4 regions of the Mesorhizobium sp. PUT5 genome follow, and region 1 is predicted to be linked to each of the others. Evidence: predicted binding sites of a transcription regulator. Region 1 holds the regulator's gene; each other region holds the start of a gene.
The links. The regulator LexA, encoded in region 1, represses DNA repair genes until DNA is damaged. The targets are predictions, from matches to a motif close to TGTTCNNNNTGTGTTCNG.

Region 1 (7,644 bases):
TGCCGAAGCGTGCCCGGTGGCGCCGGACCTCATCTTTTATTCGGGCGTTGCCGGCCACCCAGCCGGATGCACTCCCGTTTCCAGCATCGAACGCGGCATCTTACCCGGCAGGAATTCGACATTGCCGGAAATCAGGGGCTTGCTGTTGTCCACCGAATAATAGCCATATCCCCCCTTCTGCACGTAATTGTCTGCGATGGTGACGCCGGTGATGGCGCCGCCCTTGTCACGGCCGTCGACATAGACCTGATAGCCGGCATCGCCGAGCAGCAGGTTGCCCTTGACGGTGACGTCGTTGATCGGCCCGAAATTGTTCTTGATGAAGATGTCGGAGGTATCGCGGCCGATCACCGTGTTGCCCTCGATCAGCACTCCGTTCTGGGCGCCCTGCACGGCGATGCCGTCATAGTGCGGGTCGGCGCCGGCGGCGGCGAGGTCGTGGATATAGTTGCCCTTCACCGTGCTGGCGCCGCCGGTCAGGACAATGCCGTTCTCCGACTTGGAGATGTCGTTGCCGATGAAGTTGCCGCTGCCGAGAATGGCCGCATTGGCGTTCTTGGCATAGCCGGGGCCGGTGATCTCGCAGTTCTGGATGGTGATGTTCTTGGCGCCTTCGGCGTCGATGCCCCACCAGCCATCATAGTTGATGACGCAGTTCTTGATGATGACGTCGGGAGCAGTAATCCGAAGAGAACCGTTGATGATCTGCCCTTCGATGACGGTTCCAGCCTGCGTGATCGTCATCGGGCCGGTGTAGGTGGTTAGTTTCGTTCCAGCCGGAACGCCTGCATCCGGCGAACCCGGCCGGGCGGTCTCCATGGCCGCAACGGTGTCGCCGGCGCGGGCACCGTCCATGGAGGCCGGAACGACGGCAAGTGCCGCAGCCGTTATGCATGCCAAACGCCTGACCATCGCACCGCCCGCCTTTCCAACAGTTCGACCCGCATGGGAGCCTATCATGCGCCTGCGCGGCCCATCGGCCAAGCGTCCTGCAGCACAGACGAGAAGCCCGGCCGGCGCATAGGCGCGCATAGCCGGGCAGGCACGGAGCAGGCTATTTGCAAGCCGACAGCATTTTCATGGCCTTTTCGGCATTCGCCTTGGCCGTATACATCTTGCTGCCGACATCCATCATCTTCTTGCCGTCGGGCTTGCTGGACACGACCTGGCACTTCTTGGTGCCGGCATCCTGCGCCACCCAGTAATCCGTTGCGGCAAATGCCGGGAAGGCGGCAATAGCCGTCAGCGAACCAGCGATCAGAACTGTCTTGATCATGCTATTCTCCTGTGAAAGATGGCACCTCTGGAAATCCCCCGGACGAATAGCTAGAGCGCGCACCGGCCGGTTCTTGCCCTCCCGGCTACTTCACGATGATTTGAAGCGGCTCGGCGACCGGCGAAAGGGACCGGACGGAGCCGGGCCTCTGGCGGAGCCTCGGCGCAGGATAATGCCACCCGCCCTCCCAAACATTCATCGAACTTTAAGCGTTGCGGAACACAACTGGAACAGATAGTGTTTGTTCCGGGTTTGTTTTTCCGATTCCGATCATTCGGGGGCACCATGCTGACGCGCAAGCAACACGAGCTTCTCCTCTTCATTCACGAAAGATTGAAGGAGAGCGGCATTCCGCCTTCCTTCGACGAAATGAAGGAAGCGCTCGATCTTGCGTCGAAATCAGGCATCCACCGGCTGATCACGGCACTGGAGGAGCGCGGCTTCATCCGCCGGCTGCCCAACCGCGCGCGCGCGCTTGAGGTGCTGCGGCTGCCCGATTCGATCGCGCCGGGCCTCAATGCCGCGCGCAAGTTCTCGCCCAGCGTCATCCAGGGCAGTCTCGGCCGGCCGGCCAGGGAGGCGCCGCGGCAGGCGCCGGGCAACGACGACGAGGCCACGGCCTCCATTTCCATCCCGGTTATGGGCCGGATCGCAGCCGGCGTGCCCATAGACGCCATCCAGCACAAGACCCATTCCATCTCGGTGCCGCCGGACATGATCGCCGGCGGCGAGCACTATGCGCTTGAGGTCAAGGGCGATTCGATGATCGAGGCCGGCATCTTCGATGGAGATACGGTCATCATCCGCAACGCAAACACCGCCAATCCGGGTGAAATCGTGGTGGCGCTGGTAGACGAGGAGGAAGCTACCCTGAAGCGTTTCCGCCGCAAGGGCGCGTCGATTGCGCTGGAAGCGGCTAACCCCGCCTATGAAACGCGCATTTTCGGGCCGGACCGGGTGAAGGTCCAGGGCAAGCTGGTCGGGCTGATCCGGCGATATTGACGACAGTTGCCGATGGCCTGCCCCATTCGGGAGGTTCTCCGGGCCGTCCGGTCCCTTGCGCGCGGAAATCACGGGCAGAGATTCCATATTGCCCCGTGATTGCCCCGTGTTGTTGCCTAGCTGCGGGCTCAGGCAGCCAGCGAATGTGGCTGGCAGCGCTATCGGGCGGGCTCTCTTGCCGTCCGCATGCCGATACGTCCCTTGATATCGTTCAGAGCGCGAGGCTCCCTCCACCACCGGCCTGGAAGGTTGCTCGATGCGCCTGCCATCTCAGCCGTCGTCGGCTTCGTCATCGCCTCGGCCGCGATCGCCCTGGCTGCCATGGGGCGCTTTGGAACTGTTCTCGTTGCGGTTGGCCGTTCTGGAGATTCCTTGAGCGCGACTTCTGGGGCCGGAATTGGCCTGATAGGGCGCCAGACCTCTCGCCTCGCGCGAAAACCGGCGCTGGAGATGCCACGGACGATAGTCGTTTTCGACTGCGAACCGGATTTCGGCAGGCGCGGCAGCGGAATTCGCGTCGAAGCGGATGGCCGCGCTGCCGGACCGGGCGAGATCGCGCTTGGTCAGCACGGCCACGAGCGGATCGCTGCAGGGATCGGCCGCCGTCGCGTCATCTATGACGATGAGCGCGGCAAACGCGCAGGCCGGCCGCGCCGCTGCCGTATTTGCCGCATGCACGACAATCGCCCCCGAAGGATGGCGGGCCACGCACGATCGGGCGGCGCACATGAAGGGCGATCCCGGCGGCAGGTCCGGCGCACCCTCGCCCGCATAGCGCAGGTCGCGCCCTTTCAGCGCCTCCGGCGGGACGGCGATCTCCGCATTCAGCGCACGGCTCCAATTCTCCATGGTGAACGCGTTCGGCCGCTCCCGGTTGACCGCGATCTCCCCGCCTCCGATCGGCACTGCGACGAGCCGTGCATCTTCCGAGACCAGCACGTCGGGTGCCTGCACCGCGCGCAGCGTCAGCAGCCCGAGAACCACGAATGGTATCGCGGCCAGTCGCAGCCGCGTCGTGGCCATGGTGCCGATCACCAGCGCCACCGTGGTCAGAAGCACCGATTCGAGCGAGATCAGGCCGATGCCGTCGACCGGAGAACGCTCCGACAGCCAGTTCGAGATGGCGATCATCGCCGCCAGCCCCTTGCCCATCACGTAGAGGAAGGGCCAGTCGAGTCCGAACGGCATCAAAAGGGCGCTGAACACGGCGAAGGGCATGACGACGAGCGACACCACCGGCATCACGGCGAGATTGGCGAACAGGCTGAGCGGCGACACCCGCTGGAAATGCCAGGCCGCGTAGAGCGTGGTGGCGGTACCGGCGACGATCGTGGTGGCCGCTGCCGCAAGCAGGCTCTTCCAGAACCAGCCGGCGACGACGCCCGCCAATCCGCGTCCTGGCCCGTGTGCCCGGACCCGGCGAACCTTCCCGGCCCGATAGTCCGTCCAGGCTGCGAAGCCGCCCACCAGTGCCGCGGTTGCCGCAAACGACATCTGGAAGCTCGGCCCGACCACTTCATGGGGCGAAACCAGGATGACGACCAGTGCCGATATGGCAAGGTTCCGCAGCGTGAGTGCCGCGCGATCGAACAGCACGGCCACCAGCATCACCGCCAGCATGACGAAGCTGCGCTCGGCCGCGACCACCATGCCAGAGATCAGCAAATAGGCGGCGGTGGCGACCAGCGCCGCGAAAGCCGCATATTTCTTCACCGGATGGCGGGAGGAATATTCCGGGAATAACGCGAACGCCCCGCGCAGCAGACCCATGATCGTTCCGGCCACCAGCGCCATATGCAGGCCGGAGATCGAGATGATGTGATAGATGCCCGTGCGCCGCATGGACTCATTGATCTCTTCCGGAATGCCGGCGCGCACGCCCACGATCAGCGCAGCCGCGATCTCGCCTTCGGGGCCGCCGATGCCGGCCCGGATGCGAGCCGCGACGGTCTCTCGCGCGCTCTCGATGGCGGTGGACATGAACGCTCGGGCAGGAATGTCGGTCGAGGCCAGCAGCTTGGGGTCGGTCAGGTAGAAACCGGTTGCACCTATTCCGTCGAAAAAGCTCTGGAAGGAATAGTCATAGCCGCCTGGCCGCACCGGCCCGGTGGGCGGCAGCAGCCGGGCGAAGCCGCTCACGGTCATACCGGGCCGCAGTCCATCCGGCACCTTGCGCGCCGAAAGCCGCACCCGTTCGGGCGCGTAGCGCAATTTGGGCCGGGCCGTCTGCGTCACGTCGACGGTCAGCCGAACCCGGCCGCTCGCCATCCGATCGATGGAAACAACCCTGCCGGTGACGCTGGTCGAAATCTCGGCGCCCAGCATGGCCGTGTCCATACGCCAGGTTTCCAGCTTGCCGGCCAGCACACCCAGCGCGCACATCAACGCGGCCATCGACAGCAGATACGCACGCGGCCGCGACCGCGCCGTGAATGCGATCACGGCCAGCGCCAGCGAGATCGCCACCGGCTGGAGGAAACCGGGCTCCTGCGGCAGCGCAAAATACCAGCTTATGCCTGCGCCCAAAAACACCGGCACAAGCAGGAAGGCCGCGCCACGGTCAAGTTCCAGTTCGGCGGCCTCGGCCACGCCGGCCCGCAGACGCCTGACGGAAAGCCGGCTCCGACGGCCGTGCACGGCTTTCAGGAATGACGCCCTGGCCTCCTGGGCGGATGGCGTCGCCTCCTGCGCGGGACCGCGGTTCGGCACAGGCGGGGAAACCGGAGCAAACAAAACCGCCGCCCCCGGCCCGCGGCCAAGCAGATCGCGCTCGCTGACGTCGTTCGCCGCCGCGTTTCCGCTCCAATCCGTGCCTCGGTCCCCTCCGGCCACGGTCTCGCCCCTTGCGCCACCGACCTCCTATGCTACATGAACGCCCGAGCTTCGAAAGCTCATACCTCCACCCGCCCCACCGGGAGCCCCATGTCCGACAAGGTCGTCACCCGCTTCGCCCCCTCGCCCACCGGCTTCCTGCATATCGGCGGCGCGCGAACGGCGCTGTTCAACTGGCTCTATGCCAGGCACACCGGCGGCACCATGCTGCTGCGCATCGAAGACACCGATCGCGAACGCTCCACCGAAGCCGCAACGGCAGCGATTCTCGAGGGCCTGTCGTGGCTGGGCCTGAACTGCGACGGCGAGCCAGTGTCGCAGTTCGAGCGGGCGCCTCGCCACCGCGAGGTCGCAGAGGAACTCGTGCGCCTCGGCAAGGCCTATTACTGCTATGCCACGCCGGCCGAGCTGGACGAGATGCGCGAGAAGGCCCGCGCCGAGGGGCGCCCGCCGCGCTATGACGGGCGCTGGCGCGACCGCGACCCGTCCGAAGCGCCGAAGGGCGTGCGCGGCGCCATCCGAATCAAGGCGCCTTCCGAGGGCGAGACGTTGGTGCACGACCTCGTGCAGGGTGAGGTGCGCTTCCCCAACAAGGACCTGGACGATTTCATCATCCTGCGCTCCGACGGCAACCCCACCTATATGCATGCGGTGGTTGTGGACGACCACGACATGGGCGTCACCCACATCATCCGGGGAGACGACCACCTCACCAACGCCGCCCGCCAGACGGTGATCTACGACGCCATGGGCTGGCCGGTGCCGAAGATGGCGCATATCCCGCTGATCCATGGCGCCGACGGGGCGAAGCTGTCCAAGCGTCACGGCGCGCTCGGCGTGGAAGCCTACCGCGCCATGGGCTATTTGCCGGAAGCGCTGCTCAATTATCTGGCCCGGCTCGGCTGGAGCCACGGCGACGACGAGGTCATGTCGATCCCGCAGATGATCGACTGGTTCGATATTGTCGACGTCAACAAGGGCGCCGCGCGGTTCGACTTCGCCAAGCTGGAAGCGCTGAACGGCGTGCACATGCGCGCCATGGACGACGAGAAACTCGCTCGCCTGCTGATCGAGACCCTGCCGCACCTGCCCGACGGCGCGGCTCTGACGGCGAAGCTCGACGCGCACGCCAGGGCCCAGCTTCTCCAGGCCATGCCGGGGCTGAAGGAGCGCGCCAAGACCCTCGTCGAACTTGCCGACAGCGCTGGCTTCATCGTCGCGGACCGCCCCCTGAAGCTCGACGAGAAGGCGCAGGCCATCCTCGATACGGACGCCCGGGCGGTGCTCAAGGCGGTTCTGCCCGCCTTCGAGGCGCTCGGCGAATGGACCGCCGCCAGCACCGAGGCAGTCGTGCGCGTCTATGCCGAGGGCGCCGGACTGAAGCTCGGCAAAGTAGCGCAACCCTTGCGTGCCGCGCTGACGGGCCGCAGCACGTCGCCCGGTGTCTTTGATGTGCTGGCCGTGCTGGGGCGCGAGGAAAGCCTCGGCCGCCTCAGGGATCAAATCGATTAGGAATTCTGGACCAAGAAGATTGACATTGAAACGCGCATTTTGCGGTGCAACATTAGCGCTGGACCAATCGAGTTAGGCCCCGGCCGAGGGGCATTTTCGATTTTCGAGAGTTCCCAGCAATTGCGATGCAGGATGGTTTTGCCTTGCGGGCAAGAGAACATGAGAAGGAGTTTGCAATGACCGAACAGACTGCGAAACTGGAACTGGGCGGCAAAACTCACGAATTCAACGTGCGAAGCGGCACGATCGGACCGGACGTCGTCGACATAAGCTCGCTTTACGCGGCAACCGGCGCCTTCACCTACGACCCCGGCTTCACCTCCACCGCAAGCTGCGAATCGCAGATCACCTACATCGACGGCGACGCCGGCGTGCTGCTGCACCGCGGCTATCCAATCGACCAACTGGCCGAGCACGGCGACTTCCTGGAAGTCTGCTACCTGCTTCTCTACGGCGAACTGCCCACCAAGGCGCAGAAAGACGATTTCGACTACCGCATCACGCGCCACACCATGGTGCACGAGCAGATGTCGCGCTTCTTCACCGGCTTCCGCCGCGACGCGCACCCGATGGCGGTGATGTGCGGCGTGGTCGGCGCGCTTTCGGCCTTCTACCACGATTCCACCGACATATCCGATCCATACCAGCGCATGGTCGCGTCGATGCGGCTGATCGCCAAGATGCCGACCATCGCGGCGATGGCCTACAAGTACCATATCGGCCAGCCCTTCGTTTATCCGAAGAACGAATTGAACTTCGCCGCCAACTTCCTGCACATGTGCTTTGCGGTTCCGTGCGAGGAATACAAGGTCAACCCGGTTCTGGCGCGCGCCATGGAGCGCATCTTCATCCTGCACGCGGACCACGAGCAGAACGCCTCCACCTCCACCGTGCGCCTGGCAGGCTCTTCCGGCGCCAACCCCTTCGCCTGCATCGCGGCCGGCATCGCCTGCCTGTGGGGCCCGGCCCATGGCGGCGCCAATGAGGCGGCCCTGAACATGCTGGCCGAGATCGGCCATGTC
Region 2 (7,644 bases), 1.3 Mb from region 1:
GGTGGCGCTGTCGCTGCCGCTGACATGGCTGCTCTATGTCCAGTCGAAACGGATGGCCGGACGATGAGCCTGCTGGAGCTTCACGACGTCGCCAAGAGCTACGGCCCGGTGGCGGCGCTGGCCGGCGTCGACCTTGCCGTGGCATCCGGCACGCGCACGGCCATCGTCGGCCCGTCCGGCTGCGGCAAGACCACCCTGCTCAGGCTCATCGCCGGCTTCGAGGCGCCCGACCGCGGCCGCATCGTGCTCGACGGCGAGGTGCTGGCCGACGAGGCGGGCGCCGTGCCGGCGCATTTGCGCGGCATCGGCCTGGTGGCGCAGGACGGCGCATTGTTCCCGCACCTGACTGTTGCCGACAATATCGGCTTCGGCCTGGCCCGCCACGCCGAGCGGCGCGCCGAGCGCATCGCCGAGCTTGCCTATATCGTCGGGCTCGACGCGGCCATACTGAAGCGGCGGCCGCACCAGCTTTCCGGCGGCCAGCAGCAGCGCGTGGCGCTGGCGCGCGCCATGGCCATGAAGCCGCGCCTGATGCTGCTGGACGAGCCGTTCTCGGCGCTCGACACCGGCCTTCGCGCCTCCATGCGCAAGGCGGTGGCGGAACTGCTGGAGGCGGCCGGCATCACCACCATCCTGGTCACGCACGACCAGGCCGAGGCGCTGTCCTTCGCCGACCAGGTGGCCGTGATGCGGGAGGGCAAATTCTGGCAGGTGGGCACGCCGCGCGAGCTTTACCTCAAGCCCAAGGACCGCATGGTGGCCGAGTTCCTGGGCGAGGCGCTGGTGCTGCCGGCCCGGATCGCCGAGGGTTTCGCCGAGACCCCGCTGGGCCGCATCGCCCTGGAGACCCGCGAAAGGCGCGACATCGCGCGCATCATGCTGCGGCCGGAGCAGGTGACGCTGGAACGCGCGAGCCGGCAGGAGGCCGCCGCCGCCCGGCCCGGCCTGCTCTATGGCGAGGTGACCGAAACCGAATTCGCCGGCGCGAGCTGCGCGGTGGCGGTGAAGCTGCTGAACAGCCCCGATCCGCCCGAGGCGGCGGCCATCGGCGGCAGGCCGCTGATGCTGCGCAAGGCCGGCGTCGACGCGCCCGCCGTGGGCGAGGTGGTGCTGATCCGTGTCGTCGGCACCGCCCATGTCCTTGCCTGACGTCCGCGTCCCGGCGGCTGTACCGGGCGATGCCTGTGCCGTTCCGGCACATAAATGCTAACGCCGGGCGCGCGGCAGCCGGCAAATATCTCGGAGCGCCTGTGGATCGTCGGTGGAAAAGCTGTGGACGGCACAAGATGTTGTGGCGAACGAAACGTGAAACTTCGTCCATAGCCGATTCGTCGCTGATTCGTTCCGGCTTTGGCCGGATCGTTAATTCCGAAGCGCGTTTGGCAGGGCCGAAGCGTTAATGCCCGTTAAGAAATGGATGATTTTTCAAGAGGTTGAAGCGGCGTGCCGGTGCAGCGGCGGCGTGTGCGGGGCCCGAGCCGGCAAAACGTTAACGCGAGCCGGCGCGGCGCGGCGATCAGTGGCGGCGCGGATTCAGCATGTGGTGCGAAAATGCCCGGAAATGTCCATATGTAGCCGTGAACGAATCGTGAATCGGCAGGAGTCAGTGATTCGTCGCCGATTCGTTCCAGACTCGTTCCAAACATTAATCCGGCGGTGGAGGACGGGCGCCTCCGATCCCGGCCTCGCCGAACATTCCGCTTTTACTCGCGCCCGCGAATGCCTATGTGTCGCGGGGCAATCGAGACAAACGCGGACAAGACGAACGCGGGCGCGAAAGGTTTTTTCCGGCCGATGAATTTCCAGCCGAAGGCGAACCAGCCGCTGATCCTGTCGGGGCGTGACGTGACGGCCGTGCTCGGTCCCACCAACACCGGCAAAACGCATCTGGCCATCGAGCGCATGGTGGCGCATGAGAGCGGGCTCATCGGCCTGCCGCTGCGGCTTCTGGCGCGCGAGGTCTACGGACGGCTGTGCGAGAAGGTCGGCGCCAACAAGGTGGCGCTCATCACGGGCGAAGAAAAGATCCAGCCCGCCGGCGCACGCTATTCGGTCTGCACGGTGGAGGCGTTGCCGCGCGAGACCGACGCCGCCTTCGTGGCCATCGACGAGGTGCAGCTTGCCGGCGACCTGGAGCGCGGCCACATCTTCACAGACCGGGTCCTTCATCTGCGCGGCCGGCAGGAAACGCTGTTGCTCGGCGCGGCCACCATGCAGGGCATATTGCAGAAGCTGCTCAAGGGCGTGTCGGTGGTCACCCGTCCGCGCCTGTCGCATCTGGCCTATGCCGGGTCGAAGAAGCTCACCCGCCTGCCGCGGCGTTCGGCCATCGTGGCGTTCTCGGCCGACGAGGTCTACGCGATCGCCGAGCTGATCCGCCGCCAGCAGGGCGGGGCGGCCGTGGTTCTGGGCGCGCTCAGCCCGCGCACCCGCAACGCCCAGGTGGCGCTCTACCAGTCCGGCGACGTCGACTATCTGGTGGCCACCGACGCCATCGGCATGGGGCTCAATCTCGACGTCGACCATGTGGCCTTCGCCCAGAACCGCAAGTTCGACGGCTACCAGTTCCGCCAGCTCACCGCCGCCGAGCTCGGCCAGATCGCCGGCCGCGCCGGGCGGCATATGCGCGACGGCACCTTCGGCGTCACTGGCCGGGTCGATCCGCTCGAGGACGAGCTGGTGCAGAAGATCGAAAGCCATGATTTCGAGCCGGTGAAGGTGCTGCAATGGCGCACCGTCGATTTCGATTTTTCATCGCTTGACGCGCTGAAGCGCTCCATCGAGACCAATGCGCCGGTGGAAGGGCTGACGCGCGCCCTGCCGGCGGTCGACGCGCAGGCGCTCGAATTCCTGTCCAGGGACGGCGACATCCGCGCGCTCGCCGCCGGGCGCGAGCGGGTGGCGCTTCTGTGGGAGGCCTGCGCGCTGCCAGACTACCGCAAGATCGCTCCGGCGCAGCATGCCGACCTGATCGCGTCCATCTACACCGACCTTGCCCGGCACGGCCATGTCGACGAAAACTACATGGCCGAACAGGTGCGCCGCGCCGACACCACCGAGGGCGACATCGACACGCTGTCGCACCGCATCGCCCAGATCCGCACCTGGACCTTCGTGTCGAACCGCCCGGGCTGGCTGGCCGATCCGACACATTGGCAGGAAAAGACAAGAGAAATCGAGGACAGACTGTCGGATGCGCTGCATGAGCGGTTGACGAAACGCTTCGTAGACCGCAGGACTTCCGTCCTCATGCGGCGCCTTAGAGAAAATACCATGCTTGATGCCGAAATAAGTGCGAACGGAACCGTCCTCGTCGAGGGCCATCATGTCGGCGAGCTTCAGGGCTTCCGCTTCACCGCCGACCAGAGCGCGGGGGGCGAGGACGCCAAGGCCGTGCGCACGGCGGCGCAGAAGGCGCTGGCCGCGGAGTTCGAGGCACGGGCCGAGCGCTTTTCCGCGTCCGGCAACGGCGACATCGCGCTCGGGTCCGACGGCACGCTGCGCTGGATCGGCGCGCCGATCGGCACGCTGGTTGCCGGCGAGGACGCGTTGAAGCCGCGCGTGGTGCTTCTGGCCGACGAGCAACTCACCGGGGCCGCGCGCGACAAGGTGGCGGCGCGCGCCGAGCGCTTCGTCAATTTCCAGGTCGAGCAGTTCCTCAAGCCGCTGGTCGACCTGAAGGCGGCCGAGCAGCTTTCCGGCATCGCCCGCGGCATCGCCTTCCAGCTTTCGGAGAGTTTCGGTCTCATCAACCGGCGCGACATCGCCGAGGAGATGCGCTCGCTCGACCAGGAGGGCCGGGCCGCGCTGCGCCGGCTCGGCGTGCGCTTCGGCGCCTACCATGTCTTCGTGCCGTCGCTCGTCAAGCCGGCGCCGGCCGGGCTGGTCACGCTGCTGTGGGCGCTCAAGAACGACGGCAAGGACAAGCCTGGCTTCGGCGACGTCGTCAACGCGTTGGCCACGGGGCGCACCTCCGTGGTGGTCGACCCGGCATTCGACAAGGCCTTTTATCGTCTCGCCGGCTTCCGCAATCTCGGCCGGCGCGCCGTGCGCGTCGACATATTGGAGCGGCTGGCCGATCTGATCCGCCCGGCCACCAACTGGAAGCCGGGGCTGGGCCCGCGCCCGGACGGCGCCTATGACGGCCAGTCCTTCACGGTGACGCCGGCGATGATGTCGATCCTGGGCGCCACGGCCGACGACATGGAGGAAATCCTCAAGGGTCTCGGCTACCGTTCGGAGGCCAAGCCTGCCGAGGAGGTCAAGGCGAGGCTGGAGGCCATCGACGGGGCGGCGCGGGAAGCGGCCGAGGCCAAGGCCGCCGCAGAGGTGGCAAAGGCCGCGCAGGCAGCCGCGGCAGAGCCAGCAGTGGAAAGCGTCTCGGAGACGGAAACGACCGGAGTCGACGAGGCTTCGCACGAGGCTGAGGCCGCAACGGCCGGTGGCGAGACCATGGATGCCGAAGGGGCAGTGCCATCGGCGGTGGAGAGCCTTGACGAGGCGGCCGGGTCGAAGCCCTCCTCCCCCCTTGAGGGGGAGGTGTCGCCGCAGGCGGCGGAGGCGGTCGCTGAAACAGGTTCCGACGCCCCCTTTGCAGAACAGCCGGCCGTTTCAGATCAAGCGTTGAACAATGAGGACGCCGGAGCGGTTGAGGGGACCCCTCCCGACCAGACTTCGTCCGGCCACCCTCCCCTCGAGGGGGAGGGGAACGGCGGCACGACCGTCACCGCCGTCGCCATGGCTGGCGAGGCTGCATCTGCCGGAGCCCCTGGGGTCGAAGCCGCGGAGGAGGAAGCGCCCAAGCCCATATTGCTGTGGCGGCAGGCCCGCTTCGAGCACCGGCGCGGCGGCCAGCGGCACGACCAGCGCCAGCGCGGCGGCGCCCGCCATGGCGGCGAGGCTGCCGGCGGCCAGGGACGTGCCGCGCGCGAGAACGGCCGGGAAGACGGCCGTCCGCGCTTCAAGGGCAATTCCGAAGGCAATCCTGGCGGCGGGCCCGGGGGCAAGCCCGGCGGCCGGCAGGCCGAAGGCAAGGGGCGCCGCGAGGGCCGGCCCGAATGGAAGGGTGGCCGGCAGGACGGCAAGGACAGGAACGGCGGCGGCCAGGGCAAGCCGGGGCTCCGCGACCGGCGCGAGGAGCGTCCGGCCCGTATCGATCCGGATTCGCCCTTCGCCAAGCTCGCCGCGCTGCGCGACCAGCTCAAGAAGTAGGTTCGGGGCCGATGCGATGAACGCCGACGGCCGGCAGCGCATCGACAAATGGCTGTTTTTCGCGCGTGCGGTGAAATCGCGCTCGCTGGCGGCGCGGCTGGTCGTGGCCGGGCGCGTGCGCATCAATCGCGACAAAGCAGCGCAGGCATCCGATCTCGTGCGGCCCGGAGACGTGCTGACGATCACGCTGGACGGCCGCATCCTGGTGTGGAAGGTGGCCGCGCCCGGTTCGCGGCGTGGCCCGGCAGAGGAAGCGCGCACGCTCTATGAAGACCTTTCGCCGGCTCCGGCGCCGCGCGACGCCGCCGTTCCGGACGCCATCGCGCCGCTTCGGGAGGCCGGCAGCGGCCGCCCGACCAAGAAGGAGCGGCGCCAGACCGACCGGCTGCGCGAAGGCGGCTGAGGGCTTTTGCGCAAGGCTTGGAAAACCATTCCCGCAAGGCGGCCATGCGCGCGCGTGCCGCCCTTGCAAGCGCTGGCCAAAGGCGTTACCTGACCGCGCAGATATCGAGAGAACGGGACGTTCCCGGAGCCCCAGATGACCTATGTCGTGACCGACAATTGCATCAAATGCAAGTACATGGACTGCGTGGAGGTCTGTCCGGTCGACTGTTTCTATGAAGGCGAGAACATGCTCGTCATTCATCCCGACGAGTGCATCGACTGCGGCGTGTGCGAGCCCGAATGCCCGGCCGACGCCATCAAGCCCGACACCGAGCCGGGGCTCGACAAGTGGCTGCAGATCAACTCCGAATATGCCGACAAATGGCCCAACATCACCGCCAAGAAGGAGCCGCCGGCGGATGCGGCCGAGTTCGACGGCGCGCCGGGCAAGTTCGAGAAATATTTCTCCACCGAGCCGGGCGCCGGCGACTGAGGCCGGCCGGTCCGCGTCGCTCGCAAGGTGACGCTCAATAAGCGTGATGTGCCCGCGTCCTCGCTTGACAAGGCGGGGCCGAGGCCTTCGCGCATGCAGCAAATTCTTGATTCTTCCGACTTTTTGTTATATATATGTCCCACATGCCTGCGAGACATGTCGGTTCATGGCGAATTTGCCCGATCACTGAAAGGTGAGTCCCACAACCCGGATCAGAGCGATTTGAACCAGGCGGCCGCCATCGTGCGGGATGCCGGTTCAGGCTTATCACGGGGTGGGCTCGCGCGTCGCGCGGCAAGCCAGGGGCATCGGCCCGGAAGCGGTCCCGCCGTTTCCGCAAGGGCTGGTGCATAAACAAGAAGAGGAGGCGTTGCTGCGGCCCTCTGGGGTTGCGGGACGCTTCGGCCGGCCAGACCGGCCGCCCGTGTTCAGCCGGCAGTCCGCCGGCGCCACAACAAGGAGTTCAGGGCGTAATGGCAATCACCACCCCGCAGAAGAAGTCCGCAGCGGCCGCGCGTCACGGCTTCAAGACCGGCGAATTCATCGTCTATCCCGCTCACGGCGTCGGGCAGATCGTGTCCATCGACGAGCAGGAAGTGGCCGGTATGAAGCTGGAGCTTTTCGTGATCGATTTCCAGAAGGACAAGATGCGGCTCAAGGTGCCGGTCGCCAAGGCCACCTCCATCGGCATGCGCAAGCTGTCGGAGACCGACTATGTCGACCGCGCGCTCAAGGTCGTGCAAGGCCGCGCCCGCATCAAGCGCACCATGTGGTCGCGCCGCGCCCAGGAATACGACGCCAAGATCAATTCCGGCGACCTGATCTCCATCTCCGAGGTGGTGCGCGATCTCTACCGCGCCGAAAACCAGCCCGAGCAGTCCTATTCCGAGCGCCAGCTCTACGAGGCCGCGCTCGACCGCATGGCCCGCGAGATCGCGGCCGTCAACCGCATGTCCGAGACCGAGGCGGTGCGCCTCATCGAGGTCAACCTCAACAAGGGCCCGAAGCGCGGCGCCAAGGCCGACAACGAGGAGGCCGAGCAGGAAGAGGCCGCCTGAAGCCTCTTTCCTCGACAGGATCCATGCAGAACCCGGCCTTGCGCCGGGTTTTTGTTTTTTTGAAGCAGGGCCTCCTGCCCGAAAAGCCCGTTGCTTTCGGGATCATGCGCTACAGGGTGCGCAGAACCGGGGCGGCCTTCTGGCCCAGCACGCGCCATGTGCCGGCCAGGCCGATGCCCACGGTAAGCAGCAGCGACAGCAAGATGGTTCCCAGCGCTACTTCGGGCAGGAAATGGGACGGCAGCGACATGATGCGCGCCACCACGAACCAGGCGGCGACGCCGCCGGCGAACAGCGCGAAGACGGCGGTGGCCAGGCCGATCAGCATGTATTCGAGCGAGAACGCCGCTATCAGCGTGCGCCGCCGCGCGCCCAGCGTCTTCAGCACCACCGCGTCGTGGATGCGGGCGCGGTTGCCGGCCGCCAACGCCCCGGCCAGCACCAGCACCGAGGCGACCAGCGCCACGCCGGCGGCGGCGCGGATCGCCGTGCCGATCT
Region 3 (7,644 bases), on a different contig from region 1:
CCTTTGAGACAAAAGCCGACCGCTAGCAGACTTGAATAGAAGCTTTGCCAGCTGCTTAACTCGCCGCGCAAGGGAGAGAGCGGGGTCAGGGGGTGCGGCCTTGCCGGGGCAGAGAGTGTCGGGGAGCGGGGCGGACACTCTCGCTCGAAGGACACCGCCATGAACATCGTCACGACCACACGGACCGTGGCTCGCACGGCCGCTCCCCTTGCCGTGCCGCCTGTCGGCTCCTATGCACGCCGGGAAAAAACTATCTTACGCATCCTCAGGCTCAAATGCATTGCCATATTCGTCTTACCTATATATGCCAGCGAAAATAACTTGCGAGCGGCTCGGAGGTTGAATGTTGATTTCCGCTGAGAGCTGACCCGGGATTTTCGCCGAGAAGTGACCCGCCTTCATGTATGGTTTGGGTCTCAGGTTTTGGTCAAGGGCGCGGCTTTCTCCTTCTTTTTGGCTGGGGCCTGGGCGGAACTGTTTTTGAAGCGGAAGCTGTCGTTTCCGGTCTCCAGGATGTGGCAGTGATGGGTCAGCCGATCGAGCAGCGCGGTTGTCATCTTGGCGTCACCAAAGACGGTAGCCCACTCGCTGAAGCTGAGATTGGTGGTGATGACGACGCTGGTGCGCTCGTAGAGGGTGCTCAGCAGATGGAACAGCAGCGCTCCGCCTGATGCACTGAAGGGCAGGTATCCGAGTTCGTCGAGGATGACGAGATCGGAATGAGCGAGCCGATTGGCGATCTGACCTGCTCTGCCTTGGGCCTTCTCCTGTTCGAGCACGTTGACGAGTTCGACGGTGGAGAAGAAGCGGACACGCTTGCGATGATGCTCGACCGCCTGCACGCCGAGAGCGGTGGCGATGTGGGTCTTTCCGGTGCCTGGACCTCCGACAAGCACGACGTTGTTGGCATCCGCCATGAACGCACAGCGATGGAGCTGGCGCACGAGGGCCTCGTTGATCTCGCTGCTGGCGAAGTCGAAGCCGGCCAGGTCGCGATAGACGGGGAAGCGGGCTGCCTTGAGCTGATAGGCGGTGGATCTGACCTCCCGTTCTGCCATCTCGGCCTTGAGCAGTTGCGACAGGATCGGGATGGCGGCCTCGAAGGCGGGAGCGGCCTGTTCGGTGAGCTCGGCGACGGCCTGCGCCATGCCGTGCATCTTCAGGCTTCTGAGCATGATGACGATGGCGCCGCTGGCGGGATCATGACGCATGGCGCACCTCCCTGGCCTGGCGCAGCGCATCGTAGCGCTCGACATTGGCCTGCGGCTCCTTGGCCAGGCTCAGCGCCTGCGGTGCATCCACGACTGGTGTCGAGAGCGGCCTGCCATCGACCAACCTGTGCAGGAGATTGAGGATATGGACCTTGGTGGGGACGCCGGCCTCGAGTGCCATCTCCACTGCCGCCAGCACGGCCTGCTCGTCATGCTGCAGGACAAGGGCCAGGATCTCGACCATCTCCCGGTCGCCGCCGGGCTTCCTGAGCAGGTGCTGCTGCAGCCGCTTGAAGGCTTCGGGCAGTTCGGTGAAGGGCGCGCCGTTGCGCAAGGCTTGCGGGTTTCGCTAATGTCCGGACACGGATTCCGGTAAACCCCGGACAGCAATTTCAGTAATTCGCGGACAGCGATTTCACTAAATCCCGGACAGTTCCGGGATCGGATTTGGCGGTCGGTTCTCGGCTGCGCCGTTCTGGCAGTTTGGCCCCTCACGATGAGTAGCGAGGGGCCATGCCAAGACGGAAGCAAGCGAGACGAACGACAGTGAGGGATATACGCACGATCCTGCGCCTGACCCATGAACAGGGTCTGTCGGTGCGCGAGGTGTCGGAACGGCTGAAGATCAGCAAGACGACGGTCTCGACCTACCTGCTGCGAGCGCGGGAGGCCGGACTTAAGTGGCCGCTGCCGCCGGCCCATGCCGATGACGCGGCGCTCGAGCGGCTGCTGTTTGGTCGTGTCGGCCGTCCGCCGCGCGATCAGCGCGAGCCGGACTTCGCACTGGTTGCCCGGGAACTGAAGCGCAAGGGCGTGACGCTGACGCTGTTGTGGCAAGAATATCGCGCCACCCATCCCGACGGCTACGGCTATACCTGGTTTTGCGAGCGCTACGCCGCCTTCGAGCACCGGGTGAACGCGAGCTTCCGCCATCGCCACCGTGCGGGCGCGGTGATGCAGACCGACTACGCCGGCCATACGGTGCCGGTGATCGACCCCATTACGGGCGTCGTCTGCGCCGCCCAGATCTTCGTCGCGGTGCTGGGCGCCTCGAACCTGACCTTCGCCTTCGCCAGTTCCAGCCAGAAGCTGCCCGACTGGATCGACGGCCAGGTGCGGGCTCTCACCTTCTTCGGCGGCGTCACCAGGGCCATTGTCTGCGACAATCTGAAGGCGGGCGTTGCCAAGGCGCTGTGGTTCGAGCCGACGCTGAACGCGACCTTCGCGGCCATGGCCGAGCATTACGACACCACCATCCTGCCGACCCGCAGCCGCAAGCCGCGCGACAAGGGCAAGGTCGAAGGTGCAGTGCTGATCGTCGAGCGCTGGATCCTCGCCCGGCTCAGAAACCAGACCTTCTTCTCACTCTCCCAGCTTAACACGGCCATCGCCGAACTGGTGACGGAGCTGAACGATCGACCGATGCGCCATGTCGGCAAGAGCCGCCGCGAACTGTTCGAGGAGATCGAACGGGCGGCCCTGGCGCCGTTGCCAGCGACACCCTTCGAGTACGCCGAATGGAAGTCGGCCAAGGTCCATCCCGATTACCATGTCGAGGTCGACAGGACGTTCTATTCCGTGCCGCACCGGCTGATCGGCAGCACGGTCGAGGTGCGGCTCACCCACAGGGTGGTCGAGATATTCCACGACCACCAGCGCGTCGCCAGTCATGTTCGCCGCTCGCAGCGTTCCGGCCATGTCACCGTCAATGCCCATATGCCCAAGGCGCATCAGCGCTACGCCAACACCACGCCGGCCGACCTGATCGGGCGCGCCGCCAGGATCGGACCCAACGCCGCCATCCTGGTCGAGCGCATGATGCGCGACCGGCCGCATCCGGAACAGGGATACCGCTCGGCCATGGGCATCCTGTCGCTGGCTCCACGCTATGGCCCGGAGCGCCTCGACGCCGCCTGCGAGCGGGCGCTTTCCATCAACGCGATCGCCTACTCCTCGGTCAACGCCATCCTCAAATCCGGCCTCGACCGGGCACCGCCTACCCCTGAACCAGCGCGGCCGGTGCCGACGCACGCCAATATCCGCGGCAACACCTATTACCAGTAAAGGAAAGGAAGACGACAATGCTGACCAATCCCACCCTCAACCAGATGCAGGCCCTCGGGCTGAACGGCATGGCCGCCGCCTGGCGGGAACTGGCCGAACAGGACGGCGTCGCCGAACTCGGCCGCGACGAGTGGCTCGGCCTGATGCTCGATCGCGAGATCGCCATGCGCGCCGACAAGCGCGTCAGGAACCGGCTCGCCGCCGCAAAGCTGCGCTTCCCCGAAGCCTGCATCGAGGACATCGACTTTACCGCCTCACGCGGCCTCGACCGGCGCAACGTCATGGCGCTCGCCCAAGGCGAATGGCTGAAGGCGCATGAGAATCTGATCCTGACAGGCCAGACCGGCACCGGGAAATCATGGTTGGCCTGCGCCATCGGGCGGCAGGCGGCGCGCCTCGATCATTCCGTGTTCTATGCGCGCGCGCCACGCCTGTTCGAGGACCTGGCGCTTGCCCGCCTCGACGGCCGCTTCCCTCGTCTCATCGACAAACTTATCCGCGTCCAATTGCTCATTCTCGACGACTTCGGCACGCATAGCCTGTCGGACCAGCAGCGCTTCCATCTCTTCGAAATCGTCGAGGAGCGCTACCGGCGCAAATCCACCGTCATCACCGCTCAAACCCCCGTGGCCAAATGGCATGACCTCATCGCGGACCCCACCGTCGCCGATGCCATTTTGGATCGCCTCGTTCACAATGCCCATCGTATCGAACTCCAGGGCGAGAGCATGCGGAAGCAAAAAACCGCGCCCCTCTTGACCGGCGGCGAAAACGGCGAAATCAATCACCCGTAACGACAACCAGGCAACCAAGGACCATCGCCGCCAAACTGTCCCGACATTAGCGAAACTGCTGTCCGGGAATTAGCGGAACCACTGTCCCGACTTTCCGAAATCCGCACGCAAGGCTCCCGGCTTGCGCTGGATGACCGCCAGATAGTGCCGCCAATCGTAGACGGTCTGGCCAAGACGGTCGTGCGACCGCTCGATGATGCGGCGGTGCTCGCAGATGAGCTGCCCTTCGGCGGCAACCACGATCCGTTCCGGATAGACCCGGAGGCTGACAGGGCGGTTGGCGAAGGATGCCGGCACGCTGTAGCGGTTGCGCTCCAGATGGACCAGGCAGGTCGGAGAGGCCCGCTTGGTGTATTCGACGAAGCCGTCGAAGAGCCGAGGCATCGGCATCAGGAACTGAGCCTCCTCGGCCCGGATGTCCTCGACCGTTCCGGGTCTGAGGCCATGGGGGATCTGTTGCCACAGCTCCCGGCATCGCCGCTCCAGCCAGTCGTTCAGCGCCTCCAGCGATTGAAAGCGCGGCATCGGCTGCCACAACCGGTGGCGGGCATCCTGGACGTTCTTCTCGACCTGTCCCTTCTCCCAGCCCGAGGCCGGATTGCAGAACTCGGCCTCGAACAGATAGTGGCTGGCCATGGCCGAGAAGCGGGCATTGACCTGTCGTTCCTTGCCGCGGCCGATCCTGTTGACCGCCGTGCGCATGTTGTCGTAGATCCCGCGCCGGGGAACGCCGCCCAGAACCCGGAAGGCGTGGTTGTGGGCATCGAACAACATCTCGTGCGTTTGCAGCGGATAGGCCCGCACCATGAAGGCACGGCTGTAGCTGAGCTTGAAGTGCGCAACCTGCAGCTTGGTGCGCTCGCCGCCGATCATCGCCCAGTCTTCCGACCAGTCGAACTGGAAGGCTACGCCGGGCTCGAATGCCAACGGCACGAAGGTACCGCGCCCGCTCGTTTGCATCTGGCGCTGACGCTCTTCTTTCCAGGCACGCGCAAAGGCGGCGACACGGCCATAAGAACCCTCGTAGCCGAGGCTCATCAGGTCGGCGTGCAACTGCCTGATCGTGCGCTTCTGCTTGCGCGGCCTGTTCGCTTCCGTCCTCAGCCAGGCCGACAGCCGCTCGGCATAGGCATCGAGCTTGCTCGGCCGCTCCGGCACGTTGAAGCGAGGCTCGACCTCGTCGGATCGCAGGTATTTGCGGATCGTGTTCCGCGACAGTCCCGTACGCCGCGCAATCTCCCGGATCGAAAGTCCATCCCGCAGATGCCAGCGCCGGATAACGCTCAGTAACGCCATGTCTATCACTCCAATGTCCCCTGCGCTCATCAAGCAGGGGTGGGTTCAAACATGGGTCACTTCTCGATGGAAAAATCCCTCAATCCCGGGTCAGTTCTCGGCGGAAATCAACAAAGACTCTTTTGCGAGTCCGATTGACTCATTAGGCAATAGAGAACAAATAAAGAACATACCAGCGGAGAGACCCTTTGCAAAGCCTCAAGGAGCAGCCTTTTTCGATATGTCGGATTCCGTCGCCAGTCCCGTCATCACCGAACTTCGAGAGCGCATCGCGCGCCTCGAAGGCGGGACAGGCCGTGCCCGCAAGGTGCTGCCGTTCGGCGTAGCGGAACTCGATCGGAGGCTTCCGGGAGGCGGGTTGGCGCTGGGGTGCCTGCATGAGGTGGCGGGGGGCGGTAACGGCGCGGTGGATGGCGCTGCCGCTGCGCTATTCACGGCCGGCATCGCGGCGCGCACCAAGGGCAAGGTTCTCTGGGTGGTGACGCGGCGTGATCTCTTTATGCCGGCGATCGCGCAGGCCGGACTTCACCCAGACCGGCTGATCCATGTCGAGGCAGGCGATGAAAAGGCGTTGCTCGCCTGCTTTGAGGAAGGGCTTCGCCATGGCGGTCTCGGTGCTGTCGTCGCCGAGACTGCCCGACTTTCGATGACGGCTTCGCGGCGGCTCCAGCTCGCCGCTGAAGCCTCCGGCACAATCGGCATCGCTGTGCGGCGCTGGCGCCGCCAGACCGAGGCCGGCGATTTCGGGCAGCCGACCGCAAGCGTCACGCGCTGGCGGGTGTCGGTTCTCCCCTCTGCCCAGCTCCCCGTCCCGGGCATGGGCCGGGCGCGCTGGCTCCTTGAACTCATCCGCTGTCGCGCCGGCGACAGCGCAGACATTGAAGTGGAAGCTTGCGATGGCAAGGGTCGTATCGCTCTTCCTTCCGCGATGGCCGGTGGACCGTCTTCGAAGGAAATCGGGCGACGCATCGCCTCCGCGTGAGGCAGCGCTCGTCCTTATAAGCCGGGTTGGCAATCGGCGCGTCGTCACCGCCCTTGACGCGAACGCCGAAGCACTTGGGCTTCGCACCGGCATGCCGGTGGCGAAGGCACAGGCACTCGCGCCGGGGCTGGTCGTCATCGATGCCGATCCACGCGCGGATGCGGAAGGACTGGAGAAGCTGGCGCTCTGGGCCCTGCAACGCATCTCGCCCGTCGTCATGGCCGATCCGCCGGATGGTCTGGTGATCGACACCACGGGCGCCGATCATCTCCATGGCGGCGAGGACGTCATGCTGAGCACGATCGTCCAGCGCTTTGCTGCATCCGGTGTCGAGGCGCGCGCCGCGATCGCCGACACATGGGGCGCGGCGCATGCCGGCGCGCGCTTTGCCGCACGCTCCACCCTGGTCATTCCTCGGGGCGAAACTGCGCCTCTTCTGCGGCGTCTGCCGATCGCGGCGCTGCGGCTGCAACCCGATATTGTCACAGGCCTGCGCACGCTCGGCTTCGATCGTATCGGCGATCTCCTGGATCAACCGCGCGCGCCGCTGGCGCTGCGCTTCGGTCCTGAAATCGGCCGCCGCCTTGATCAGGCGCTTGGCAATGTCGGCGAGCCGATCGAGCCGTTCCGCGAAGCCGAAATCGTCGAGGTCCGGCGCGTCTTCGCTGAGCCGATCGGGGCGGCAGAGACGATTGCCCGCTATACCGCCAGGCTTGTCGAGGCTTTGTCTCAGATCCTGGAAACCAAAGGCCTTGGCGCGCGCCGGCTCGATCTGCTGTTCCATCTCGTCGACAACACGAGGCAAGCCATCCGTGTCGGCACAGCGCAGCCGGTTCGAGACGCAAAACGTCTGACGCGGCTGCTTTGCGAGAAGATCGACACCATCGATCCGGGATTCGGAATTGAGACGATGGAACTGGCAGCGATCCTCGTCGAGCCATTGCGGGATCGGCAGACCATATCCTCGCTGGTCGAGGAACCGCAGGCGGATATTTCGGACCTGATCGATGTCCTTGCGAACCGTGTCGGAGAAAAGCGCCTTTGCCGTTTCACGCCCGTCCAAAGCGATGTCCCCGAGCGCTCCGTCGCCTGTGTCCCGCCACTCGCCCCTGAAACGGGCGCGACCTGGGACGGTGACTGGCCGCGGCCGCCGCGCCTGCTGTCCCGGCCGGAACCGATCGAGACCATGGCGCTTCTGCCCGACAATCCGCCGGTGTGGTTTACATGGCGCGGCGTTCGCCGGCGGGTTCGCCGCGCCGACGGACCGGAACGCATTCGGGGAGAATGGTGGAAGCGC
Region 4 (7,644 bases), 180 kb from region 1:
CGGTTACGACGCGGCGATCTGCATGTATCACGACCAGGCGCTGATTCCGGCGAAGGCGCTTGCCTTCGACGAGGCGGTGAACGTGACGCTGGGCCTGCCCTTCGTCCGTACCTCGCCGGACCACGGCACCGCCTTCGACATTGCCGGCAAGGGCATGGCGCGGCCGGACAGCCTGATCGCCGCCTTGAAGCTTGCCCGCCGGCTTGCCGACCCCGCCTCCGCAACGGCAGCCGCATGAGCGCCGATGGCCTGCCGCCGCTCAGGGAGGTCATCGAACGCCACGGGCTGCAGGCCCGCAAGGCGCTCGGCCAGAATTTCCTGCTCGACCTCAACCTCACCGGCAAGGTGGCGCGCGCGGCGGGCGATCTGTCCGAGGTGACGGTGATCGAGGTCGGGCCCGGGCCCGGCGGCCTGACACGAGCGCTTTTGATGCACGGCGCCCGGCGCGTCGTCGCCATCGAGCGGGACGAGCGTTGCCTTGCCGCGCTTGCAGAGATCGCGGCCCGCTATCCCGGCCGGCTGGAGGTGATTTCGGGAGACGCGCTGAAGACGGATTTCGCGGCGCTTGCAGACGGCACCCCGACCAGGATCGTGGCCAACCTGCCCTACAATATCGGCACCGAGCTTCTTGTGCGCTGGCTGACGGTGGCCGAGTGGCCGCCCTACTACCAGTCGCTGACGCTGATGTTCCAGCGTGAAGTGGCCGAGCGCATCGTGGCGGGGCCTGGCGACGAAGCATATGGACGCCTCGGCGTGCTGGCCGGGTGGCGCACGCAGGCGAGGATCGCCTTCGACGTGCCGCGCCAGGCCTTTACGCCGCCGCCCAAGGTCACCTCCTCGGTGGTGCATCTCGTCCCGCGCACGGCGCCGCTGCCGGTCGATGTGACTACGCTCGGCCGGCTCACCCAGGCGGCCTTCGGCCAACGCCGCAAGATGCTGCGGCAGAGCCTGAAAAGCCTCGGCGGCGAAGAACTGCTTGCGCGGGCCGAAATCGATCCGACCCGCCGGCCGGAGACGTTGACGGTCGGGGAATTCGTCCGGCTGGCAAACGCGCTGTAGAGCCGCATCCCCGCCCTTGGCGGCAGGGGGACGTCAGACGGACACACCGGCCCGACGTCACACCGCAATGCGGAGTTCTCTGCGCCGGGCGACACGTCGCCCGGCCGTATCAGGGGCTGTCAGAACGGGATTTCGTCGTCCAGTTCGCGCGACGTGCCGCCGCCACCGCCGCGGCTTCCACCGCTGCCGGCCCGGCCATAGTCGCTGGGCCCGGACTGGCCGAAACTGTCGCCGCGGCCGCCGCCGGAATAGCCGACCTGGCCGCCCTCGCCCTGCCCGCGCGCATCCAGCATCTGCAGTTCGCCGCGGAATTTCTGCAGCACCACCTCAGTCGTGTAGCGGTCCTGGCCGTTCTGGTCCTGCCATTTGCGGGTCTGCAACTGACCCTCGATATAGACCTTCATGCCCTTCTTCAGATACTGCTCGGCGACCTTGGCCAGATTGTCGTTGAAGATCACGACATTATGCCACTCGGTCTTGTCCCTGCGCTCGCCGCTGTTCTTGTCGCGCCAGCTTTCCGACGTGGCGATCCGCAGATTGACGACCGGATCGCCCGAGTTCAGCCGCCGGATTTCCGGGTCGGCCCCCAGGTTGCCCACCAGGATGACCTTGTTCACGCTGCCAGCCATGATACTTCTCCACGCTCGTCCGAAACCAGATTTCGCCGCACCTTACAGTCTGCGGCCAAATGCGCCCACTTCAGACCGCTCTTTCCCCATACAATTTTTTTGTTCTCTTTATGTTCTAATCATTGATGACTCAGCCGTCAAGCGGTTCAGCGAGAAGATGGATGGACCTGTATCAAGGCCAGCTATCGCCCGCCGGCGTGCTAACTGGCTTTGTCGCGCGGTTGCCTGTATGCTCGCGGCCATGAAACGAACCCCATTTGCCATGCCTTTTTCGCGGGAAGTCTTTTTTGGCGTTTTCGTTGCCGCTCTCGTGCCGCAGGCTGTCTCCGCAGGGAACACCGCACAGCAAGGCAGCGCTCTGCCTGGCGTCGACGGCGACTACCGCATGCCGATTCCGAGGAAGCCGCCCCTTCATTCCGATTTGATCTCGCCCCCGGATTCCGAGATGATCTCGCCCCTAGGGACCGGGCTATGCTGGCAGTGATTGTTGTCATTTCGTCGAGCGCTTGTGTCAAGTCTTTCGCTGCTGGTCTCGGCGCAGGCTTTCTCCGGTCAGATCGATACGATGGGCATTGTGGACGAGCCGGTCGAGAATGGCGTCGGCATAGGTCGGGTTGCCGATTACGTCGTGCCATGCCGACACGGGTAGCTGGCTGGTGATGATGGTGGAGCGCCGCCCGTAGCGATCTTCGAGGATTTCGAGGAGATCGTGACGGGCCTGATCGTCGAGGGGTTCAAGGCCCCAATCATCGAGGATCAGCAATTGTACGCTGCCGAGCTTGCGCAGCAGGCGTGGGTAGCGGCCATCACCGCGCGCCAGCGCCAGGGATGCGAACAGTCTGGGCACACGCTGGTAGAGAACGGAGCGGTCGTCGCGGCAAGCCTTGTGGCCAAGCGCGCAGGCGAGCCAACTCTTGCCGACGCCCGCCGGGCCGCAGATCGCCAGATTGTCGTGGGCATCGATCCAGTCGCCGGCGATGAGCTTGAGGAACAGGGCCCGATCAAGACCGCGCTCACTGCGATAGTCGACATCCTCGGGGGCGGCCTGGTGACGCAGCTTTGCAAAGCGCAGGCGGCCCGCGAGCTTGCGATCGTAGCGCCAGCTCCATTCCCGGTCGAGCAGCAGACCCAGCCACTCGATATGGCTGAGCTGTTCGGCCTCGGCATTGGCGGTGAGTTCGTCGAATGCCCGGGCCATGCCGGTGAAGCCCATGGCGTTCAGGCGATCGAGGGTGGGATGTGCAAGCATGCCTTTCTCCTTCAGTGGTAATAGCGGGAACCGCGGATATTGGGGTGGTCGATGGGCTTGGCCGACGCCGTCCGCGGGGCGGTCGTCCGGTCGAGATGGTTGTCCAGGATGGAGCGGACCGAGCCGTAGGTCCGCGCGCCGATCTCAAGCGCGCGGCCGCAGGCGGCGTTGACCCTTTCCCGGCCAAAGCCCCTGGCCAGGCGGATGATGCCCAGACAGGCGCGGAAGCCCTGCTCGGGATGCGGCCGGTCGGCCAGTATCTTCTCGCACAGGAGCGCCGCGTCAGAACCGATCGCCGAGGCCTCGCGGCTGATCCGCTCGATCGTCCAGTCGGCGAAGCGGCGGTGCGACGACGGCATATGCTCGGGGACGGTGGTATGCCGGCCATTGCCGCTGGAGCGCATATGGGCGGCGATCCGCTCGCCCTTGCGGAACAGCTCGACGGTGCTCGCCGTGATGCGGGCCTCGATCTGCTCGCGCGCGAAGCGCCAGGGAACGGAGTAATAATGCCGATCGATCTCGACATGGTAGTCGAGGCCGGCACGCCGGATCCGCCATTCGGCGAAGACATAGCGTTCCGCCGGCAGCGGCCGGAGTGCCGGGCGGTCGATCTGCTCGAACAATTGCCGCCGCGTGCGCCCGACACGGCGCAGCACCCGGCGATCATTCAGATCGACGAGCAGATCGCCGATCGCCGCATTGACCTCGGCCAGACTGTAAAAGACGCGATGGCGTAGCCGACCCAGAAGCCAGCGCTCGACAATGCGCACCGCCGCCTCGACCTTTGCCTTGTCTCGGGGACGGCGCGGTCGGGTCGGCAGCACCGAACTGCCGTAATGCGCCGCCATCCCGGCATAGGTGCGGTTGACCTGCGGATCGTAACGGCAGGCCTTGATCACCGCCACCTTGGCATTGTCGGGAATGAACAGAGCCGGCGCGCCGCCGAAGCTCTCCAGCGCATTGACGTGGCAGCCGATCCAGTCCGGCAGCGTCTCGCTCCAGCGCGCCTCGGCATAGGACAGGCTCGATGCGCCGAGCACCGCCACGAACAGATGCGCAGCACGCATTTTGCCCGTCAGCCGATCTATGACCACCATCACCGTGTCGCCGGCATAGTCGACGAACAGCTTCTCGCCGGCGGCATGGTTCTGCCGCATCGTTACCGGCAGGTTTGCCGCCCACCCCCTGTAGAGGTCACAAAAACGGCTATAGCGGTAGCCGTCGGGATGGAGCGCGATGTATTCGTCCCACAGGATCTGCAGCGTCACATGCTTGCGCTTCAGCTCGCGATGGATCTCGGCCCAGTCCGGCTCGACGCTACGGCGGTGTCCTGTCTTCTTTCCGGATGCCTTATAGAGCGCCGCCTCCAGAACCGTGTCCGTGACCTCCTCGCCAAGCGGCCAGGTCAATCCGGCAGTCGCAGCGCGCCGGAGCGTCTCGCGCACCGTCGAAGGTGCAGCGCCCACCCGGTACGAGATCGCCTTGTGGCCAAGGCCTTCCTCAAATCGGTATCGCAAAATCTCGCGGACACGCCGCATCGCCAATCTCTCCGCCGGCATCTCGTTCCTTCCCTCGGACAAGCCAAAGAAGGAACTTTCACCAGCAGAGCGCCCGGCCCAAACGCCGCATCCAAGGGGGCGGCTTCATCTCGGAATCAGGGGGCGACTATTTCTCGGAACGAGGGGGCGGCATCATTTCGGGATCGGGGGGCGACATCCCTCGGAATTTGCATACCGCATCGTCAGGCCCGCGCCTGAACTGGAAGAGACTGCACCGGGCACGCGCTTCAACATCGGCGACATGGAGGTGCGTGTTTCCGGCTCGATCACCGTCGATATAGGCGTCGGCTCGCTGCACCCCCCACGTCACTGAGCCAACGGCGTCGCATCCCGACTTGCCGACACTGACACATTGGGGCGACACCGGGAGGCCTGAGCCCCCGCCGCGGCACATGGCAGCACCAACGCTACGGCCTCCGTCAGGGCGCGAGTTGCCCCACTTGCCACGCTACGCAGGAATGTCGCATCAAACGAGAACGGCCCCGCCGCTGCTTGTGCAATGCGGCCGGGGCCTTATGATCAGTTCCAATCACTTTCACCGGGATATTTAACCGGCTTTGGATTTCGGATGCTCCGCGGCGCTCAGCCGACGATCCGACAGAAGTCTCTGATTGTTGGGGAACGGTTGACCGGCTTGCCGCCAAGCCGAAAAGCCCTGCGGTGCCTAGGCCGACCGCGGCTCCACATGCAGGTGGAGCCTCAGGTAACTGTCCGGTGGACTCATGCCTCCACTCCTCTGTTCGTTGCTCCTTCTGCCGTCCGGAGCTCTGATTCGCTGGCCTGCGGCGCCTCGCAGGCCGCCTGTTCGGCACGAAGATCGCACATCAGGGCGATCGGTTCCGGGGACGCCTTGAATGTGGCCCCTGGTTTCCGCTGCGTCAAGTCCTGGGAGCCTGTCGGGAAAAATGTGATCGTCGCCACAAACGCGGTAGCCGTCCCCTTTGTCAGGAGCATGTTCGACCTTTGTTCTTTTCGCTTGCCGCTCCGGGCAAAAGGCGCTTAAACGCAAGGCATGCGTTTCTCGACGCGACGTCAAAACGACCTATATGTGGAGCGGCCGGGAATCCCCGCCAATCCGAAATTCCAGTTCTGAGGCGGCGGACCGGCAATGGCCGACCATAAGTTCATTTCCATTCGCGGCGCGCGCGAGCACAATCTCAAGAATGTCGATCTCGACCTGCCTCGCGACTCCCTCGTCGTGATGACGGGGTTGTCAGGCTCGGGAAAATCCTCCCTTGCCTTCGACACCATCTATGCCGAAGGGCAGCGGCGCTACGTCGAGAGCCTGTCGGCCTACGCGCGACAATTCCTGGAGATGATGCAGAAGCCGGATGTCGACCAGATCGACGGGCTTTCTCCCGCCATCTCCATCGAACAGAAGACCACCTCGCGCAACCCGCGCTCGACGGTGGGCACCGTCACCGAAATCTACGACTACATGCGGCTCCTGTTTGCCCGGGTCGGCGTGCCCTATTCGCCTGCCACCGGCCTGCCGATCGAAAGCCAGACGGTGAGCCAGATGGTGGACCGGGTGCTGGCGCTGGAGGAAGGCACCCGTCTCTACATGCTGGCCCCGATGGTGCGCGGCCGCAAGGGCGAGTATCGCAAGGAACTCGCCGAACTGCAGAAGAAGGGTTTCCAGCGCGTCAAGGTGGACGGCATCTTCTATGAGATCGCCGACGTGCCGGCGCTGGACAAGAAGTACAAGCATGACATCGACGTGGTGGTGGACCGCATCGTCGTGCGCCCGGATCTCGCCACGCGGCTCGCCGATTCCATCGAGACGGCGCTGAAGCTGGCCGACGGGCTGTGCGTGGCCGAATTCGCGGACCGGCCCCTGCCGGCCAGCGAAACCTCGGAGGAATCGGCCTACAAATCCAAGAACGAGACGCATGAGCGCATCCTGTTCTCGGAAAAATTCGCCTGTCCGGTGTCGGGCTTCACCATCCCCGAGATCGAGCCCAGGCTGTTTTCCTTCAACAATCCGTTCGGCGCCTGCCCGACCTGCGACGGGTTGGGCAGCCAGCGCGCCATCGACCCGAGCCTGATCGTTCCCGACGACAATGTCACGCTGCGCAGCGGCGCCGTGGCACCCTGGGCGAAGTCGACCTCGCCTTATTATGCGCAGACGCTGGAAGCGCTTGGCCAGGCCTATGGCTTCAAGCTCGGCGACAAATTCAAGGACCTCTCCGCCGAGGCGCAGCAGGCCATATTGCGCGGCACCGGCGAGCGCGAGGTGACGTTCCACTACGACGACGGCCTGCGCTCCTACAAGACCACCAAGACTTTCGAGGGCGTGATCCCGAACCTGGAGCGGCGCTGGAAGGAGACCGAATCGGCATGGATGCGCGAGGAGATCGAGCGCTTCATGTCGGCCACCCCCTGCCCGGCCTGCAAGGGCTACCGGCTGAAACCCGAGGCTCTGGCGGTCAAGATCGCCGGCAAGCACATCGGCGAGGTGACGGAGCTTTCCATCCGCAAGGCCAATGGCTGGTTTGAAGAGTTGCCGGCCCAGCTCAACGACAAGCAGAACGAGATCGCGGTCCGCATCCTGAAGGAAATCCGCGAACGGCTGCGCTTCCTCAACGATGTCGGGCTGGACTACCTCACCCTTGCCCGCAATTCCGGCACGCTGTCGGGCGGAGAGAGCCAGCGCATTCGGCTCGCCTCGCAGATCGGCTCGGGCCTCACCGGCGTGCTCTACGTGCTCGACGAACCGTCCATCGGCCTGCACCAGCGCGACAATGCCCGCCTGCTGGATACGCTGAAGCACCTGCGCGACCTCGGCAACACGGTGATCGTGGTCGAGCACGACGAGGACGCCATCCTGCATGCCGACCATGTGGTCGACATCGGCCCGGCCGCCGGCATCCATGGCGGCCGGGTGATCGCGCAGGGAACGCCGGCCGAGATCATGGCGAACCCGAACTCCATCACCGGCCAGTATCTGTCGGGCGAACTGGAAATCGCGGTTCCGGACCAGCGCCGACCCGGCAAGAAAGGCAAGCGCATCAAGGTGGTGGGCGCGCGCGGCAACAACCTGAAGAACGTGACCGCCGAGATTCCGCTCGGCACGTTTTCCGCGGTTACCGGCGTCTCGGGCGGCGGCAAGTCCACCTTCCTGATCGAGACGCTGTTCAAGGCCGCC

Region 2: a site for LexA is predicted at 1,624-1,641, ahead of ACTDI4_RS20585 (helicase-related protein). Genes of this name have one in related genera too.
Region 3: a site for LexA is predicted at 5,518-5,535, ahead of ACTDI4_RS22755 (ImuA family protein). Genes of this name have one in related genera too.
Region 4: a site for LexA is predicted at 5,450-5,467, ahead of uvrA (excinuclease ABC subunit UvrA). Genes of this name have one in related genera too.

Annotation. Positions count from the first base shown of each region.
Region 1 covers NZ_JBQOSO010000003.1:2,582,704-2,590,347, forward strand. The annotation lists gene ACTDI4_RS14125 (right-handed parallel beta-helix repeat-containing protein) at 37-912, opposite strand; gene ACTDI4_RS14130 (hypothetical protein) at 1,055-1,276, opposite strand; gene lexA (transcriptional repressor LexA) at 1,562-2,278, shown strand; gene ACTDI4_RS14140 (ComEC/Rec2 family competence protein) at 2,549-5,110, opposite strand; gene gltX (glutamate--tRNA ligase) at 5,201-6,622, shown strand; gene gltA (citrate synthase) at 6,799-7,644, shown strand, end outside.
Region 2 covers NZ_JBQOSO010000003.1:3,893,351-3,900,994, reverse strand. The annotation lists gene ACTDI4_RS20595 (ABC transporter permease) at 1-67, shown strand, start outside; gene ACTDI4_RS20590 (ABC transporter ATP-binding protein) at 64-1,149, shown strand; gene ACTDI4_RS20585 (helicase-related protein) at 1,795-5,211, shown strand; gene ACTDI4_RS20580 (RNA-binding S4 domain-containing protein) at 5,228-5,614, shown strand; gene fdxA (ferredoxin FdxA) at 5,750-6,088, shown strand; gene ACTDI4_RS20570 (CarD family transcriptional regulator) at 6,562-7,146, shown strand; gene ACTDI4_RS20565 (ABC transporter permease) at 7,256-7,644, opposite strand, start outside.
Region 3 covers NZ_JBQOSO010000004.1:65,438-73,081, reverse strand. The annotation lists gene ACTDI4_RS22785 (hypothetical protein) at 160-360, shown strand; gene istB (IS21-like element helper ATPase IstB) at 417-1,211, opposite strand; partial or broken gene ACTDI4_RS22775 (IS21 family transposase) at 1,201-1,560, opposite strand; gene istA (IS21 family transposase) at 1,725-3,275, shown strand; gene istB (IS21-like element helper ATPase IstB) at 3,293-4,069, shown strand; partial or broken gene istA (IS21 family transposase) at 4,175-5,365, opposite strand; gene ACTDI4_RS22755 (ImuA family protein) at 5,586-6,347, shown strand; gene ACTDI4_RS22750 (Y-family DNA polymerase) at 6,262-7,644, shown strand, end outside.
Region 4 covers NZ_JBQOSO010000003.1:2,403,682-2,411,325, forward strand. The annotation lists gene pdxA (4-hydroxythreonine-4-phosphate dehydrogenase PdxA) at 1-238, shown strand, start outside; gene rsmA (16S rRNA (adenine(1518)-N(6)/adenine(1519)-N(6))-dimethyltransferase RsmA) at 235-1,059, shown strand; gene ACTDI4_RS13270 (single-stranded DNA-binding protein) at 1,179-1,688, opposite strand; gene istB (IS21-like element helper ATPase IstB) at 2,200-2,937, opposite strand; gene istA (IS21 family transposase) at 2,949-4,475, opposite strand; gene uvrA (excinuclease ABC subunit UvrA) at 5,605-7,644, shown strand, end outside.